One region of the Streptomyces sp. NPDC051214 genome, then DNA from elsewhere that is predicted to be linked to it. Evidence: riboswitches for the same ligand, from Rfam matches in the RefSeq annotation. Region 1 holds a riboswitch; the other holds the start of a gene.

Region 1 (5,199 bases):
AGTTGACCCGGCTGAGCCGCATCGACCCCTCGGGCCTCGACCCCCGCCTGCGGGGCACCGAGATCCGCGTCGCCTGCAACCCCTTCAACGTCCTGACCGGCGAGCGCGGCGTCGCCCGCGTCTTCGGACCCCAGAAGGGCGCGACGCCCACCCAGGTCGAACAGCTGGCGGCGGGCCTCGAACACTGGGCGCACGTCCTGACCCGCGACCTGCACGCCACGGGAGACCTCGCCCTCGGCCCCGGCACCGGCGCGTCCGGCGGCCTGGGAGCCGGCCTCGCGGCGCTCGGCGCCCAGCTGCTCCCCCGCTTCGACGTCCTCCTGGACCATCTGGACCTGAACGCCCGCCTGGCCCGCGCCGACCTCGTCGTCACCGCCGAGGGCGCCCTCGACCACCAGACGCCCCGCGGCAAGGTCCCCGCCGAAGTGGCGCGCCGCGCCAAGCGGTTCGGCCGCCCCGTCCTGGTCCTCGCGGGCACCATCGGCCAGGGCGCCCATCACGTACGGGCGGAGGGCGTGGACGCCTACAGCGCGATCCTGCCCGCGCCGGTCTCGCTCACCGAGGCGCTCGGCCGTGGCGGCGAATTCCTCACCGACGCGACCGAACGCGCCCTGCGGATGATCGTCCTGGGGTCACGCCTGAAGGGACGGACCAAGGCTCAGGCCGCGCTGGTGTCCGGCACGCAACGCCCGTCCTCCGTGCGGTAGTTCCAGCGCGCGCCGTCCGCCACGAGCTCCTTGACGGCGCGCACGAAACGCTCCACGTGCTCGTCCGGGGTGCCCGCGCCGAAGCTGACGCGGATCGCGTTCAGCGACTTCTCGCCGGGCGCGGCCTCGGGGGCGCCGCACTCGCCCTGCGTCTGCGGGTCGCTGCCGAGGAGGGTGCGCACCAGCGGGTGGGCGCAGAAGAGGCCGTCGCGTACGCCGATGCCGTACTCGGCGGAGAGCGCGGCGGCGAAGTGCGAGCTGTTCCAGCCCTCCACGACGAAGGAGATGACGCCGACGCGCGGCGCGTCGTCGCCGAAGAGCGAGAGCACCTTCACCGCGGGCACCTCGGCGAGGCCCTCGCGGACCTTCGCGATGAGGTGACGCTCACGGGCGACGAGCTCGTCGAAGCCCGCCTCGGTCAGCGCCTTGCAGGCGGCGGCGATGGAGTACACGCCGATGACGTTGGGCGATCCGGCCTCGTGCCGCGCGGCGGTGTCGTGCCACTCGACGTCCACGCCGCCGTCCGTACGCCGCGCGACCTTCCGCGACGCGCCGCCGCCGGCGAGGTAGGGGTCGGCTTCCTTCAGCCAGTCGGAGCGGCCGGCGAGGACGCCGGAGCCGAAGGGCGCGTACAGCTTGTGGCCGGAGAAGGCGACCCAGTCGACGTCGAGCTCGCTGATGGAGACCGGGTGGTGGGGCGCGAGCTGCGCGGCGTCGAGGACGATGCGGGCGCCGTGGGCGTGAGCGGCGGCGGCGAGCTCCTTGACCGGCCACAGTTCGCCGGTGACGTTCGAGGCGCCGGTGACGCAGACGAGGGCCGGTCCGTAGGGGTCGCGGTCGGCGAGGGCGCGCTCCAGGGTGGCGACGGCCTGGTCGGCGGTGCGCGGGGCGTTCAGGTACGTCACGCGGGCGTCGCGCCACGGAAGCAGGGAGGCGTGGTGCTCGGTCTCGAAGACGAACACCTGGCAGTCGGCGGGCAGCGCGGCGGCGAGCAGGTTGAGCGAGTCGGTGGTCGATCGGGTGAAGACGACCTGGTCGTCCTCGCGGCAGCCGAGGAACTCCGCGACGGTGACCCGGCTGTTCTCGAAGAGGTCGGTGGAGAGCTGCGAGAGGTACCCGGCACCGCGGTGCACGCTGCCGTAGTACGGCGCGTAGGCGGCCACGTCGTCCCACACCCGCTGCAGGGCCGGGGCGCTGGCCGCGTAGTCGAGCGCCGCGTAGGTCACCTCGCCGCCGGTGACGAGCGGCACGGTGACGTCACGGCCGAGGACGGGCAGCGGGGCGGCACAGACGATCTGGTCGGCGGCAGCGGTGGTGACAGACATGGCGAACTCCCGTGGGAAGGCAGGCGAGTTCACTGCGAGAGCGCGCGTACGGCGCCGCAGTGACGAAGAAAAAAGGGGGTGCGGAAAAGGGGCCGGAAAGCCCTATCGCATTCGCTTGCTCACGAGACTGCTCCCTTGAGGACCAGGACCCCAGGGTTGTTCGCAGGGGTCCGCGCTTGCCATGGACCTTGCTGTCCACGGCCTGGTCTTCACCCGGGGCACCCCGCCACGGACGGAGGGTTGCCGGACAGCGAGCCGGGGCCTAATCGCTGTCACTCATGACCTGCGCAGCATCTTGCCACACGATCTTCTCGGTGCCCACCGCAGTCCGGCATCCGGACCGCGGTGGGCACCACACTCACCGGTTGCTGGCCGCCACCCACAGCTCCAGGGCCTTCTTCGCCGACCCGGAGTCGATCGACTCCGCCGCCTTCGCGATGCCGGCGCCGATCTGCTCCACCAGGGTCCCCTCGCCCGGCGAGAGGGCCACCAGGGCCGCCGCCGTGTTGAGCAGGACGGCGTCCCGCACAGGGCCCTTCTCGCCGTCCAGGAGGCGCAGCGCCACCTCGGCGTTGTACGAGGCGTCGGCGCCCCGCAGCGCCTCGACGGGGACGAGGTCGATGCCCACGTCCCGCGGGTCGAAGGCCTCCTCGCGCACGGCCCCGTCCCGCACCACCCACACCCGGGACGTCGCCGTGGTCGTCAGCTCGTCGAGACCGTCGTCGCCGCGGAAGACCAGGGAGGAGTTGCCGCGCTCGGCGAAGACTCCGGCCACGATCGGCGCCATCCTCGGGTCGGCGACGCCGACCGCCTGGGCGCGCACCCTGGCCGGGTTGGTGAGCGGACCGAGGGCGTTGAAGACGGTCCGGATGCCCAACTGGCTGCGCGCCGCTCCCGCGTGCCGCAGCGCCGGGTGGAACTTCACGGCGAAGCAGAAGGTGATCCCGGCTTCCTCGGCCACCTCGACGACCCGGTTCAGCGGCAGCTCCAGGTTCACCCCGAGCTTCTCCAGGACGTCGGAGGCCCCGGAGGCGCTGGAGGCCGCGCGGTTGCCGTGCTTGACGACCTTCGCGCCCGCGCCCGCGGCCACGATCGCGGACATCGTGGAGATGTTGACGGTCTTGGCGCCGTCACCGCCGGTGCCGACGATGTCGACGGTCTGCCCCGGCACCTCGATCACGTTGGCGTGCTCGTACATCGTGCGGACGAGGCCGGAGATCTCCTCCACGGTCTCGCCCTTGGCCCGCAGGGCGACGACGAAGCCCGCGATCTGCGCGTCGGTCGCCTCGCCCCGCATGATGCGGTCCATGGCCCAGGCCGTGTCCTCGGTGCTCTGGTCACGTCCTTCGAGCAGTCCGTTCAGCACACCCGGCCAGGAACGGGCCGCCGCGGTGTTGCCTCCTGCGGGGGTCACAGCGCTCATCTGCCGCTCCTGGGTTCGTCTAGACACGGGACAGGAACACCTTATCCAGCCCGGGGGACGGCAAAGAGCCCCGTCCATGCAGTGGAACGCATGGACAGGGCTCTCGCCGTGGCGACCTGGTCAGAGTCTCAGGTGATCAGTGGTGGCCGTGGCCGCTGGTGATCTCCTTGTACTCCTCGGTGGTGGGCTTGGGGATCTGGTTGTCCTCCCCGTAGTAGCCCTTGCTGAGCTTGGCCCGGAGCTTCTGCGAACCGGTCACCTTGCGCTCGACGCCGTTCTCGTCGACCGCGGGGCCGATCTCGAGCGGCGCGTACTGCTCGTGCGCGGTGAGCGTGTGCAGCTGCTCCTGGTTGAGCGGCTCGTGGACCTCGATGAACTCACCGTGCGGCAGCCGCTTGATGATGCCCGACTCGCGGCCGTGCAGGACCTTGTCCCGGTCACGCCGCTGCAGACCCAGGCAGATCCGCTTGGTGATGATGAAGGCGAGGACCGGTGCCACGAAGAAGGCGATGCGCACGAACCAGGTGATCGCGTTGATCGACAGGTGGAAGTGCGTGGCCCAGAGGTCGTTTCCACCACCGATGAGCAGCACCATGTACCAGGTGATCCACGCGACGCCGAAGCCCGTACGGGTCGGGACGTTGCGCGGTCGGTCCAGGATGTGGTGCTCGCGCTTGTCGCCGGTGACCCAGGACTCGATGAACGGGTAGACCGCGATCGCGACCAGGACCAGCGGGAAGATCACCAGCGGGATGAACACGCCCAGGACGAGCGTGTGACCCCAGGCGTTGATCTCCCAGCCCGGCATGACACGGATCAGGCCTTCGGAGAAGCCCATGTACCAGTCGGGCTGTGCTCCGGTGGAGACCTGGTCCGGACGGTAGGGACCGAGCGCCCAGATCGGGTTGATCGTGGCGATCGCCGAGATGGCCGCGATCACACCGAAGACCAGGAAGAAGAAGCCTCCGGCCTTCGCCATGTACACGGGAAGCAGCGGCATGCCGACGACGTTCTTGTTCGTCTTGCCGGGACCCGCGAACTGGGTGTGCTTGTGGTAGAAGACCAGGATCAGGTGCGCCACCACGAGCCCGAGCATGATGCCCGGCAGCAGCAGGATGTGCACCGAGTAGAACCGGGCCACGAAGTCGCCGCCGGGGAACTCCCCGCCGAACAGGAACATCGCCAGGTACGTGCCCACGATCGGCACGGACAGGACGGCGCCCTGCATGAAGCGCACACCGGTACCGGAGAGCAGGTCGTCGGGGAGCGAGTAACCGGTGAAGCCGGTGAACATGCCCAGGACGAACAGCAGGAACCCGAAGACCCAGTTGACCTCGCGGGGCTTGCGGAAGGCACCCGTGAAGAAGACGCGCATCATGTGCACGAACATCGCCGCGAGGAAGATCAGCGCCGCCCAGTGGTGGATCTGCCGGATCAGCAGACCACCGCGCACATCGAAGCTGATGTGCATGGTCGAGTTGAACGCCTCGGACATCAGCTGGCCCTGCAGCGGGATGTAGCTGCCGTGGTACTCCACCTCGTTCATCGACGGGTGGAAGAACAGGGTCAGGTACACACCCGTGAGGATGATGATGATGAAGCTGTAGAGGCAGATCTCACCGAGCATGAAGGACCAGTGGTCCGGGAAGATCTTGCGCATGTTGGCCTTGGCCAGGGAGTAGATCCCCAGACGTCCGTCGGCCCAGTCGGCCACCCGCTCTCCGGCGGGCGCCTCCTTCTTACG
Region 2 (5,199 bases), on a different contig from region 1:
CCACTCCGGGCGGGACTCGAGCAGCTCCCGGTAGGCGAGCAGTCCCCGCACGATGTTCTTCGACAGCTCCGTACGGTCCACGCGGACGATCACCTTGCGGTCGCCGGAGCCCCCGATCTGCTCCCGCAGCGCGACAAGGCGCTCCTCCACGTCCGCCCGCCGCGACCGCTCCCGCAGGAAGTCCGCGTCCGCCCCGAGCCCGTGCACCCCGATCCGCGTGCCGGACGTACCGCCGAGGACGGCGACGCAGCACTCCGTGAACGCGTCCGCCCACCGGCCCGTCAGGAAGGCCGCGCGGTCGGCGCCCAGGATGCCGCGAAGGAGCTGCTCCGCGATGTCGTCCGGGAGCATCCGGAAGTAGTCCACCGGCGCCCACGGTGTGTGCGAGAAGTGGCCGATGCGCAGGTCGGGGCGCAGCTCGCGCAGCATCCCCGGCACCAGCGCCAGGTGGTAGTCCTGGACGAGGACCGCCGCGTCCGCTCCCGCGCTCTCCGCGAGCGCCTCGGCGAAGGCCCGGTTGTAGGTCTCGTACGCCGCCCACTGTGCCCGGAACTCCGGGCCGAAGGCCGGCTCCAGCGGCGTCTGGTAGAGCATGTGGTGGACGAACCACAGCACCGAGTTGGCGATCCCGTTGTACGCGTCGGCGTGCACCTGGGCATCGATGTCGAGCATCCGGACCCCGGGCTCGCCCACCCCGCGCCGCACGGCCTCCCGGTCGCCGTCGCCCAGCGCCGCGCAGACCCACAGGGCCGCGTCGTCGCCGTCGGAGCCGCCGATCGCGCTGAGCCCGGAGACGAGGCCGCCGCCGCCCCGCTTGGCCGTCAGTTCCCCGTTCTCCTCCAGGGCGTACGTGACGGGGCCGCGGTTGGACGCGACGAGGACCTGGGCGGAAGCGTGCTCGGAGACCATGTGGCGAACCTAGCCCCTGGGGCGGGGCCTCAAACACGTCCGAAGGGCCCTAGTCGAAGCTAGTCGCGCCTGCTCCTCGCAGCCGCCACCGCCAGCGCTCCCAGTGCGCACAGGGAGATCGCCAGACCCGCGTACAGCATCGTGTCCGAGTCGCTGCCCGACTTGGCCAGTTCCCCCCGGGGGACGGGCGCGCCCTGTTGTTCCGGTGGCGCGGGGTGCGCCTGCGTCCACCGGGCGATGTCCTCGGTGTGGCTGATCCTCGGACCGGTGCCGGCGTCCGCCGCGGCGGACGCGCCGAGTGCTCCTGCCGTGAGAGTGGCCGTCGCCAAGGCCACGGCACCGATCCGTAGCGCGCTTCCCCATGCTTGCGTGACCCACATAAGTGGGGAATGTAGACAAAATGCCCGGCTTTGGCGGTCACGCCACGCGGCGAGCCGTGTACTCCGCGATGCCGCCCATCGGCGGGCGCTCCTCGGTGTCCACCGAATGGGTCCGCGGCTCGAACCCCTGCGCGCCCCGTTCGAACTGGGTGAGCTCGGGGCGTACGAGATGGCCGCGCGCGAGCCGCAACTGCGCCGTCCGGTAGATCGCCGCCGCCATCCGGCCGAGCGCCTGCCCGTCCTGGTGCCGGTGCTTGCGCACCCCGACGTCGACCTGCGCGAGCGCGTCGAGACCCACGGTGTGCAGCGCGTCCACGAGGAGGCCGAGCTCCACCCCGTATCCGACGGGGAACGGCAGCCGCTCCAGGAGAGACCGGCGCGCCGCGTACTCGCCGCCCAACGGCTGGACGAATCCCGCGAGTTGGGGCCAGTGCATGTTGAGCAGCGGGCGCGCCATCAGCTCGGTCACCCGGCCGCCCTGGCCCGCGGTCTCACCCAGGGGGCGGTCGTACATCGCCTTCACGAACTGCACGTCGGGCTCGGTCAGGAGCGGGCCCACTGTGCCGGTGACGAAGTCCGCCGAGAACTCCCGCAGGTCCGCGTCGACGAACGCGACGATGTCACCGCCGGTCACCAGGAGCGAGCGCCACATGACCTCGCCCTTGCCGGGCACGGCCGGGATGCGCGGCAGGATCACGTCCCGGTGCACGACCCGCGCGCCCGCCTTCCGCGCGACCTCGGCCGTACGGTCCCGCGAGCCGGAGTCGATCACCACGAGCTCGTCCACGAGAGCGGCCTTCTCGACCAGCTCACGGCGGATCTCGGCGACGATCTCGCCGACCGTCCCCTCCTCGTCGAGCGCGGGCAGGACGACACTCACCGAGGCCCCCGACGCCCGCTTGGCGTCGACGAGTGCGCTGAGCGGACGGTCGGCAACGGACCAGGAACGCCTGGTCAGCCAGCGCTCGGCCTCTTCCAGCACGGGTGGCTCCTCCTGTGTGTGGCCTACATGTGATCCATCTCGCGGTTCGGACGACTATCTCAAGGGTCCAGGCCGTCGGTTACAGTCTTGAACAACGCCGATGACCATCGCATGCCGGGGTCATCGCGTCACAAATGCCCTGGGGCCCCAGAAGCCCCCGGCGCCATACCGCTCATCCAGAGGGGCAGAGGGATACGGCCCGTTGAAGCCCCGGCAACCATCCCGCCGACCGCGCACGCGAGGTCTCGGTGGGGAAGGTGCCAATTCCGTCTCGCGGCGAGATGCGTCGCGAGGAAGATGAGGAGAAAGGGCCTCGCCTCCATGGCTGCGCAGACTGTCGCAACGAACGACACCACCCCCTCGATCGACTCCACGTCCACGGGTTCCGTGGACCTCGGCCCCGCATCGGGCCTCTCGTGCCGCGAGTGCGGCGAGCTCTACGCCCTCGGCCCGATCTTCGCCTGTCAGGCCTGTTTCGGCCCGCTCGAAGTGGCGTACGACCTGCCGACCGGTGACCCCGAGGCCCTGCGGAAGCAGATCGAGTCCGGCCCCGACAACATCTGGCGCTACGCCCCGCTGCTGCCCGTCCCGGCCGACGTCGCCGAGAAGCCGAACATCAACCCCGGCTGGACCAAGCTCGTCAAGGCCGACAACCTCGCCCGTGAGCTCGGCGTCGAGCAGGGCAAGCTGTTCGTCAAGGACGACTCCGGCAACCCGACGCACTCCTTCAAGGACCGCGTCGTCGCCCAGGCCATCGAGGCCGCGCGCGCCTTCGGCTTCACCACGCTCTCCTGCTCCTCCACCGGCAACCTCGCGGGCGCCGTCGGCGCCGCAGCGGCCCGCGCCGGCTTCCGCTCCTGCGTGTTCATCCCGCACGACCTGGAGCAGGGCAAGGTCGTCATGGCCGCGGTCTACGGCGGCGAGCTCGTCGGCATTGAGGGCAACTACGACGACGTGAACCGCTTCTGCTCCGAGCTCATCGGCGACCCGCTGGGCGAGGGCTGGGGCTTCGTGAACGTGAACCTGCGGCCGTACTACGGCGAGGGTTCCAAGACCCTCGCGTACGAGATCTGCGAGCAGCTGGGGTGGGTCCTCCCCGACCAGCTGGTCATCCCGATCGCCTCCGGCTCGCAGCTCACGAAGATCGACAAGGGTCTGAAGGAGCTCATCGCGCTCGGCCTCGTCGAGGACAAGCCCTACAAGATCTTCGGCGCCCAGGCCGAGGGCTGCTCGCCGGTGTCCACCGCCTTCAAGGCCGGACACGACGTCGTGCGCCCCCAGAAGCCGAACACGATCGCCAAGTCGCTCGCCATCGGCAACCCCGCCGACGGGCCGTACGTCCTGGACATCGCGCGTCGCACGGGCGGTGCGGTGGAGGACGTGAACGACGAGCAGGTCGTCGAAGCGATCAAGCTGCTCGCGCGGACCGAGGGGATCTTCGCGGAGACCGCGGGCGGTGTGACGGTCGGCGTCACGAAGAAGCTGCTCGAGGCGGGGCTCATCGACCCGGCGCTCACCACGGTGGTGTTGAACACGGGTGACGGCCTCAAGACCCTCGACGCTGTTGCCGAGACGTCTCAGGCGACCGCGACGATCAAGCCCAGCCTTGAGGCGTTTCGCTCCGCGGGGCTTGCCGGTTAGCCGCCGTAGGGCCTGAGCCTTCCTTCCCTCTGCGGACCGTCGTGGCTGGTCGCGCAGTTCCCCGCGCCCCTTACGGGGCCCGCATACCCCGAGGTGAATCCCATGAGCGTGAACGTCCGTATCCCCACCATTCTTCGCACCTACACCGGCGGTCAGTCCGAGGTCGCCGCCGAGGGTGCGAACCTCTCCGAGGTCATCGCCGACCTGGAGGCCAAGCACGCCGGTATCGCGGCCCGTGTCCTGGACGACCAGGGCAAGCTGCGGCGCTTCGTGAACGTCTACGTGAACGACGACGACGTCCGCTTCGAGCAGGGTCTTGAGACCGCGACACCGGACGGCGCGGGCGTCTCGATCATCCCCGCCGTCGCGGGTGGCTGATCCTGGTTGATTCTTTAAGGAAATACCCTGCGTAATGGTCATTGCCCCCTCCGCGAGAGAAACGGAGGGGGCAATTCCATGTGGTTGAGCGCGGTACAGTTGGGAAGCGAGCTTCCCCGTTTGTGCCGAGCGCATATACGAAGTCGCCCCGAGGGCGACAAGAAGTAGCCAAAGTGCACTGCCCATTTGCCCTTCTCGTGGCATTTGTCTGGCCCGACTTGCCCTGAACTCCGGCGAATTCTCCGCATATTACCGATCAGGCGTGCCCAGAATTCTCGTCCGATTGACCTGTTGCAGAGGGCAGTTGGACAGATACATTCAGCCGCGGTCGACGCGTTCCGGCGCACGCCTCCACAACCCATTGGGGGGGTGAGGTCTGACCCGGGTCCGCGAAGTGCGGGTCCGTGCAAGGGCCAGTAATAGGGGAGTTAGGCATGGCTCAGGGCACCGTCAAGTGGTTCAACGCGGAGAAGGGGTACGGCTTCATCGCGGTCGACGGTGGTGCGGATGTTTTCGTCCACTACAGCGCGATTCAGATGGACGGCTACCGCACCCTTGAAGAAGGTCAGCGAGTGGAGTTCGAGATCTCGCAGGGCCAGAAGGGTCCGCAGGCGGACATGGTCAAGCTCGCCGTCTGATCTCGGCGCGATCGGCCAGCGAACTTAGCGAGTGACGAGGGGCCCGCATCCCGACAGGGGTGCGGGCCCCTCGTGCGTCCGCGGCGCACTCCTGGCCGCGCGCGCCCTCCCGCGTCCGGGATCCGCGAGAGGCGCTTGCACTCGTAGGGGTCGAGTGCTAATCATTGGGCTTAGCACTCTCCGAGTGAGAGTGACAGAACTTGGATCGGGTCGGTGAGGCCCGCAGGCCGGGTGGGGCAAGGAACCACAAGGCTTGCAGGCCGTCCGTCGC

The links. Region 1 has a riboswitch for S-adenosylmethionine ahead of AB0M70_RS24805 (aminotransferase class V-fold PLP-dependent enzyme). Riboswitches for the same ligand answer to the same signal wherever they lie in the genome.
Region 2: another riboswitch for S-adenosylmethionine. It lies ahead of thrC (threonine synthase); the one in region 1 lies ahead of AB0M70_RS24805 (aminotransferase class V-fold PLP-dependent enzyme).

Annotation. Positions count from the first base shown of each region.
Region 1 covers NZ_JBFBAT010000009.1:249,083-254,281, forward strand. The annotation lists gene AB0M70_RS24800 (glycerate kinase) at 1-707, shown strand, start outside; gene AB0M70_RS24805 (aminotransferase class V-fold PLP-dependent enzyme) at 659-2,032, opposite strand; SAM riboswitch class IV at 2,200-2,316, opposite strand; gene trpD (anthranilate phosphoribosyltransferase) at 2,391-3,455, opposite strand; gene AB0M70_RS24815 (cytochrome bc complex cytochrome b subunit) at 3,592-5,199, opposite strand, start outside.
Region 2 covers NZ_JBFBAT010000007.1:465,276-470,474, reverse strand. The annotation lists gene AB0M70_RS21150 (trehalose-6-phosphate synthase) at 1-909, opposite strand, end outside; gene AB0M70_RS21145 (hypothetical protein) at 969-1,244, opposite strand; gene AB0M70_RS21140 (glucosyl-3-phosphoglycerate synthase) at 1,327-2,271, opposite strand; SAM riboswitch class I at 2,441-2,575, shown strand; gene thrC (threonine synthase) at 2,593-3,912, shown strand; gene AB0M70_RS21130 (MoaD/ThiS family protein) at 4,015-4,290, shown strand; gene AB0M70_RS21125 (cold-shock protein) at 4,725-4,928, shown strand.